2 regions of the Luteibacter sp. W1I16 genome follow, and region 1 is predicted to be linked to the other one. Evidence: predicted binding sites of a transcription regulator. Region 1 holds the regulator's gene; the other holds the start of a gene.
What was found. The regulator FliA, encoded in region 1, starts transcription of late flagellar genes. The targets are predictions, from matches to a motif close to TAAAGTTTNNCNNNCNNNGGCCGATAA.

Region 1 (3,824 bases):
CCATAGAGGGAATCGAGAAGTGCCTCGAATTCGTCATCGGAAATGGTGCCCGAAGGCGCGGTCGCCGGTTCGCGATCGCTGCGCGCGGCATCGAGCATCGCTTCGAATTCATCTTCGATCGGATCGTACGGCCGTGCCTGCGCGGGTGCCGCCACGGGCGGCGCGGTCGGCAGGGTCAAGGCGGCGGGCGGCGCGGACACCGCCCGGCCAGGAATCAAGAGGCGGTCGAGCAGTGAACGCGGCGCAGGTTCGATCGGCAGGCCGCCGTCAGCGGCACGCATCATGTCGTTGAGGAGGTCGAGCGATTCCAGCAGCGCGTCCATGAAACCGGCGTCGAGCACGATCGAGCCGTTGCGTGCCTCGTTGAGCAGGTCCTCGCCCCGGTGGCAGAGCTCGACCATCGGGTTGAGGCCGAGGAAGCCCGCACCGCCCTTCACGGTGTGGAACGCGCGGAAGACCGCGTTCAACAGCTCCATGTCGTTCGGCGACGCTTCGAGATCCACGAGCTGTTCGCCCAGGCTCTCCAGCAGTTCACGCGCCTCGATCAGGAAGACGTTGAGCAGCTCGTTGTCCAGCTCCACGCTCATACGGCGCTCAGAACCCGAATTCGCTGAGGAGGCGATCGACCTCGTCCTGGCTGACCTTGTCGGCGGCCGGCGCGGCGCCGCCCGCCAGCGAGCCCGTGAGGCGCACCAGTTCCACCAGCGAGGATTCCACCTTGGCCATGAAGGCCTCGACCTGGGCCACGCGCTGGCCGGAGAGATCCTGCCAGGACTGGGCTTCGACCATCTCGCCGAAGCCGATGTCGCAACTCTGCGCGAAATCGCCCACGCGCACGGCCAGTGCCGTGGCCTGGGTCGCGAACGCAGGGTCGGCGTGACCGAGCACCAGCACCTCGTCGGCCTGACGGGCCAGCGCCTGGGCTTGCGGACGCAGCTTCTCGCTGAAATCGAGCGTGCGATGCGCGGCTTGCGAACTCATCTCGAGCACATCGCGCAGGTGCTTGCGCGCGTCGCTCATGTTGCCCGGCACGCCATCGTGCGAAATATCGGCGGCAAGACGGCGAGCGGACTCGTGCAGGTCGCGGGCGAGGTGGCCCAGGGCCATGAACAGGTGCTGTTCGCGGGTGCGCAGCAATTGGTCGAGCGCCTGCTCGAAAGAGACGCTGTCGTCGGCGTCGAGCAACGCGCGCAGTTCGGGAGCCACGTCGTGGCCGCTGGAAAGCATGGTGTTCATCGTGATTCCCTTAGCCCGCGGCCGCGGCGAGTCGTTCGAAGATCTTGTCGAGTTTTTCCTTCAGCGTGACCGCGGTGAACGGCTTGACGACATAGCCGTTCACGCCGCTCTGCGCCGCCGCGATGATCTGGTCGCGGTTGTTCTCCGCCGTGACCATCAGCACCGGCATGGCCTTCAGCGCTGCGTCCGCGCGAATCGCCCGGAGCAGGTCGATGCCTGTCATGTTCGGCATGTTCCAGTCGGTCACGACGAGGTCGAACGGCTGCGCGCGCAGCAGCGTCAACGCCGCGTTGCCGTCCTCGGCCTCCTGGATGAGGGTGTTGGTGAATCCCAACTCCACCAGGAGGTTCCTCACGATGCGTCGCATGGTGGAGAAATCGTCCACCACGAGGATCTTCATGTTCTTGTCCAAAACTCGTCTCCGCCTTGCTACCGCGCGTTCGTCAATGCTTGTCTTTCCAACCCGACATGCGTGCGCGGAGTCGAATGAGGGCCTGGCCATGGATCTGGCACACCCGCGATTCGCTCACTCCCAGCACCGCACCGATTTCCTTCAGGTTGAGCTCTTCATCGTAGTACAGCGACATGACCAGCTTCTCGCGCTCGGGCAATCCATCGATGGACTGCGCCAGCGCGTCACGCAGGCCTTGCTGCTCGAACAATCCATCCGGACCCGAGGCGTCCGGGTCGGCGACGTCGATCGCGGAGCCTTCGTCGCCTTCCGGCGCCGTCAGGCTCAGCAACCGCGCGCTCGCCGCGTCGGCCAGGATCTGGTTGTACTCCATGGCGTCGATGCCCAGTCGCTTCATCACTTCCGCGTCTTCGGCGTCGCCACCCGTCTCGTTCTCGATCTGCCTCGTCACCTCCGCGACCTCGCGCAACTTCCGGTGGACGGAGCGCGGGGTCCAGTCCGTCTTGCGCAGTTCGTCCAGCATGGCGCCACGTATGCGGATGCCCGCATAGGTTTCGAAGCTGGCCGCGCGAGTCGGCGAGTAATTCCTTGCCGCCTCCAGCAGTCCGATCATCCCGGCCTGCATGAGGTCGTTCGCATCCACGCTTGGCGGCAGCCGGCCCATCAGGTGATAGGCGATCCGGCGCACCAGCGGCGCGTGGTTCTTGACTAATTGATCCGCCGGGATACGCGTGATCTCGAGATATTCGGTCGCGACGCTCACAGTGGCAGCCCTCCCCCCAGATGGGACCGTTCGGCGAAAAAGCCGATGCGTCCCTGTGCCCGGGGTTCGGGTTCACCCCATGTATCGACCGACCTGGCCAGATTCTTGAATCCGACCGCCGACCGGCTGCTCGGCCAGGCATCGACCACCGCCGACTGGCGGCGGATGGCCTGGCGCAGGTACTCGTCGTGCGGAACCATGCCCATGAAATCCAGGGACACGTCGAGGAAGCGGTTTGTCACCCGTGACAGCTTCTCGAACAGCTGGCGGCCCTCCTGGGCATGCCGGACCATGTTGGCGACGATGCGGAAACGGTTCACGTCGAACTCGCGGCTCATGACCTTGATCAGCGCATAGGCGTCGGTCAGGGAAGCGGGCTCGTCGCAGACCACGACCACCACCTCGTCCGAGGCGGCGGCGAACATCGACACGCTGTCGGAAATCCCGGCGGCGGTGTCGACGATCAGGTATTCCGGTGGCAGGGGGTACTCATCGAAGGCGCGGATCACGGCCGCGTGCTCGATGTTCGGCAGCTGCGCCATGCGGCGCGTGCCGGACGTGGCCGGGATCACCTTCAGGCCGTGGGCGGCCTGGAGGATCAGGTCCTCGATGCCGCACTCGCCCCCGAGCATGTGCCCGAGGTGGCGGGTGGGCTGGAGGCCGAGCAGGACGTCGATGTTCGCCATGGCGAGGTCGGCGTCGAGGAGGACGACGTCACGGCCGCCCATCGCGAGCGCCATGCCGAGATTGACCGCCACCGTGGTCTTGCCCACGCCACCCTTCCCGCCTGCGACGGCGATGCTTCGGGTGGGTCGGCGGTCGGCGAGCCAGTTGAGTCCGGCGGCCTGGGTGGAATCGACGTGTGTGCTCATGAAGGAAGTCACTGCCGTAAGTGTTTGCGGTTGCGTTGCCGGGAAGGGTGGTTGCGCGATCAGGCCAGGGCCGGCGCCGCGATGCCGAAGCGCTCGGCAAGCAGGGCGTCGTCCGGTTCGTCGTTGCGCTGCTTGAGCAACTGGGCCGCGAGGCAGACCAGCTTGCGCGCGTCGGCCGAGGCGATGTCCTCGGGCACGCGCTGCCCATCCGTGGTGTAGTCAAGCGGCATCCGGTGCCGGATAAGAGCCGAGAGCGCGCCGCCGATCAGCGGGGCCTCATCGAGCTTGGTGAGGACCGCGCTCTGCGGCGCCAGCGGCGCGTAGGCGCGGATCGCGTTATCGATGGCCTGGGCCTGCGCGTTGGCGGCCAGCACCAGGCACACGCGCACGTCCGAGGTGGCGCGCAGTGTCTCGAACTGTTGCTGCAACTTCGGGTCGTTGCCGGAGAGACCGGCCGTGTCGACCAGCACGGTGTGCTTGCCGCGCAACTGGATCAGCACGTTGCGCAGGCTCGTCGCGTCATGCGCGTTGAATACGCGCA
Region 2 (3,824 bases), 3.2 Mb from region 1:
TCCAGGTGGGGTACGAAAGCCCTTCGCAGTTCAGTCGTGAATACGCGAGGATGTTCGGGATTCCGCCGAAGCGGGATGCGAAGCAGATGCAGGCGGTGTTGCAACGGGATAGGGCGGATTCCAACTCGGCAGCGCTATCTGTCTGACTCGACGTTGGATCGCACAGAGTACCCAGACGGTCGAGAACCTCCAGCAAGAGCACGCACAGAGCGCGTAGATGTCCCATTGATTGGGTGCTGAATCGGCGCATACTCTCAGCACCATGCCCCACGCCCGCCATCGTCTCCAACGATGCGCCGATGACACATTCACCGGCGGCGGGCAGAACGTGACCCCTCGAAGCCGACCACGCCCCGACCCTGGCGGAGACATGCCGCCGGCAGGACGACGTCGCCGGTTCCGGGCCTGGCGGCCGGCCGGAACCGTCGAAGATCGCCGCACCGATTCCCCTGGCTTCGGAGCGCGTACCCATGTCCATCAACGAAGAAAAACTCAATGCCTTCCTTGGCAAGGCGATCGGTGACCTTGGCGCCGCGTTCAGCGCGGTGCTCGTCCTGCTTGGTGACGAGCTGGGCCTGTACAAGGCACTCGCCAGCGACTCGTTGACCCCTGGCGAACTGGCCTCACGTACCGGAACCCACGAGCGCTACGTGCGCGAATGGCTGGGCAACCAGGCGGCTGGCGGCTATGTCGATTACGACGCCGCATCGGGCAAGTACCATCTCAGTGAAGAACAGGCGGCCTGCCTGGCCGATCCCGCCGGCCCCGTCGATCTTTCCGGCGCCTATGAAATCGCCCTGGCGTTGTTTCACACCTACCCGCGCGTGCGCGACAACTTCCGCAGTGGCGAAGGCATGGAATGGGGCGAACACCATCCGTGCCTGTTCCATGGCGTCGAACGGTTCTTCCGTGGCGGGTATCACGCGCACTTGTTGGGCGCGTGGTTGCCGGCATTGGAAGGCGTCGTCGACAAACTGGGACGGGGTGGCAAGGTCGCCGACATCGGTTGTGGCCACGGCGCGAGCACGGTGCTGATGGCGAAGGCCTTTCCCGCATCGCAGTTCGTGGGCTACGACTATCACTCTCCATCGATCGATGTCGCTCGCGAACGCGCGAAGGAAGCCGGTATCGTCAACGCATCGTTCGAGCAAGCCGACGCCTCGGGCTATCAAGGTCGCGACTTCGACCTCATCACTTTCTTCGATTGCCTGCACGACATGGCCGATCCCGACGGAGCCGCCCGGCACGCGAAAGGGGCATTGAAGGATGACGGCACGTGCATGGTCGTGGAGCCTTTCGCAGGCGACAGCACGGCAGACAACCTCAATCCCGTCGGGCGCGTGTACTACGCCGCATCGTCGATGATCTGCGTGCCTGTCTCGCTCGCAAAGCAGGGCCCGGCGCTGGGTGCCCAGGCAGGCGAGGCGCGTTTGCGCAAAGTGATCGTGGAAGCGGGCGGCTTTCGTCGATTCCGTCGCGCTGCGGAAACACCGTTCAATATCGTGCTGGAAGCGCGGCCGTGAGTTCCATATGCGAAATCGGCACGTGTGGATGCTTGTATAAATAAATGCGAAATCGAGCCTAAAGTCCGTCCCCCGCCGGCCGATAACGACCGAAGTCTCAACGAGCGGGGGAGCTCCGATGGCTCGCTACACGATCAAGGTCCGCATGGGATTGCGGCTTGGACTGGTACTGACGTTCCTGGTGGTGACTGGCCTGGTCGGCCTCTACGGCATCGACCGGGCCAACGCCAATACCGGAGAGGTCTATCAGCACGCCAGCGAGCTGCTGTCCAAGCTCGAAGCGGAACATGCCGGTGCATCGCTTGCGGCGGCGAGGCAATCGCTCGACGCGCTGGCCCGGGAGCAGGCCACGGAAGGACGCGATATCCGCAACGCGGAACTCGGCACCGTGCTGGCGGGACTCCTGCTTTCCGTGATCTTCGACGGCATCTTCGTCCGCTCGGTCACCGTGCGCATCCGGGACGCACTGGCACTGGCGCGCACGGTCGCCGACGGGCGCCTGGACAATCGCATTCCCGCCCTTTATTCCGACGAAATCGGTGAACTCCGCGCGGCCTTCCGAGACATGGACGATCGCCTCGCAGGTGTGATCCGCAAGGTGCGCGATGGCGCCGGCGCGGTGAATGTCGCGGCGGTGCAGATGGTGTCGGACAACGAGGTGTTGGCGCGCCAGTTGATAGAGGACGCCGCTGGCCTGCGCGAAACGGCCGCGGGCATGGAGACGGTGTCCACGCTGGTGGTGCAGACCGCGGAGCACGCCCGCCACGCCGACCGGCTGGCTGCGGAAGCGCGTAAATGCGCGGAGGACGGCGGTGACGTCGTCGCTCAGATGCAGCAGGCGATGAGTGCGATCGGCGATTCCAGCGACCGCATCGCCGACATCGTGGGCCTCATCGATGCCATCGCTTTCCAGACCCGGCTGCTCGCCCTGAACGCAGCCGTGGAGGCCGCCCGCGCGGGCGAGCACGGGCGAGGTTTCGCCGTGGTCGCTGGCGAGGTACGCAACCTTGCCCAACGCTGTACCGCGGCGGCGGGTGAGATCAAGCAGTTGATCGCCGACAGTCGCGACAAGGTGAGCGATGGTGCGCAGCTGGCGGGAAGTTCTGGCGACACGCTCGCCAGGATCGTCCACAGCGTGCGCGAACTGACCGATGTGGTCGGCCACATCGCCCGTGCCAGTGCCCAGCAATCCGACGGCGTCGGCAAGGCCAGCGTGGCCCTCAACCAGATCGACCAGGCCATGCAGGCCCACGAGTCGCTGCTGCGACAGGCAAGCTCCGCGAGCCGGCACATGCTGGAGCAGGCCGACGGCCTGGCCGATAACGTCGCCTTCTTCACTTTCGCACGCGCCTGACCATCACATAGGAATTCGCATGGAACAGCACTACGACATGGTGATGGTGGCGTACTCCTTCGTCATCGCGACCCTCACCGGGTACTGCGGGATAGAAATGACGGCCCGCGTGCGTGCGGCCGCCCCAGCGGAGAAGTTGCGCTGGGTCGTCGCCGGCGCCTTCGCGTTCGGTACCGGTGTGTGGGCCATGCATTTCATGGGTATGGCCGCGCTGACGCTCGGCGTGCCGGTCACGTTCGACCTGCCGATCACCGTGGCGTCGTGGCTGGTCGCGGTCGTGGTAAGCGCGATCGGTTTCTACGTGATCCGCGACGGCGTGCGCCTGGTGACCTGGCTGATCGCTTCGGTGCTGATGGCCACCGGCGTCTGCCTGATGCACTACGGCGGCATGTATGCCATGCGCATGTTGCCGGGTATCGAATACCGGCCGCTTCTGTTCTGGGCTTCGGCAGCGATCGCGCTGGGTGCGAGCGGTGCGGCGTTATTGATCATGACCTGGTTGCGCACCAGCCGCCACTGGACGCACGTGGCGCTACGCCTGGGTGCCGCGCTGGTCATGGCGGTCGCGGTGACCGGCATGCATTACACGGGCATGGCGGCGGCGATGTTTGCGCCGGGATCGTACTGCTCCCCTGGTAATCAACTGAGCGATGCCTGGACCATTCTGGGGCTGGTGATGATTGCGACGGCCGTCGTCAGCCTGTCGCAGTGGTGGGCCTTGCTCAAGTAGATAGTGGCTGCAATTTTCCGATGACGACTACAGACAACATGACGTTGTTTTGTTACGGTCGGCACGTTGTCTGCGCAATCGATTTGCGTGCGTCGCAGACAACCATCGCTTCATGCGGTGAGAAGCGCGGGCCGGAAGTGCGCCAACACTCCCGACCCGCTGACCATGACCAACTATCGAGGAGTTGATCCGTGGCTACCCACGATCATACGGCACC

Region 2: QFZ41_RS18550 (methyl-accepting chemotaxis protein) is a predicted target of FliA. The motif match lies at 1,583-1,609, and genes of this name have one in related genera.

What each region holds. Positions count from the first base shown of each region.
Region 1 covers NZ_JBNDJJ010000001.1:1,067,127-1,070,950, forward strand. The annotation lists gene QFZ41_RS04735 (chemotaxis protein CheA) at 1-587, opposite strand, end outside; gene QFZ41_RS04740 (protein phosphatase CheZ) at 595-1,236, opposite strand; gene cheY (chemotaxis response regulator CheY) at 1,247-1,648, opposite strand; gene QFZ41_RS04750 (RNA polymerase sigma factor FliA) at 1,680-2,411, opposite strand; gene QFZ41_RS04755 (MinD/ParA family ATP-binding protein) at 2,408-3,283, opposite strand; gene flhF (flagellar biosynthesis protein FlhF) at 3,343-3,824, opposite strand, start outside.
Region 2 covers NZ_JBNDJJ010000001.1:4,220,818-4,224,641, forward strand. The annotation lists gene QFZ41_RS18540 (AraC family transcriptional regulator N-terminal domain-containing protein) at 1-146, shown strand, start outside; gene QFZ41_RS18545 (class I SAM-dependent methyltransferase) at 471-1,523, shown strand; gene QFZ41_RS18550 (methyl-accepting chemotaxis protein) at 1,642-2,877, shown strand; gene QFZ41_RS18555 (MHYT domain-containing protein) at 2,897-3,607, shown strand.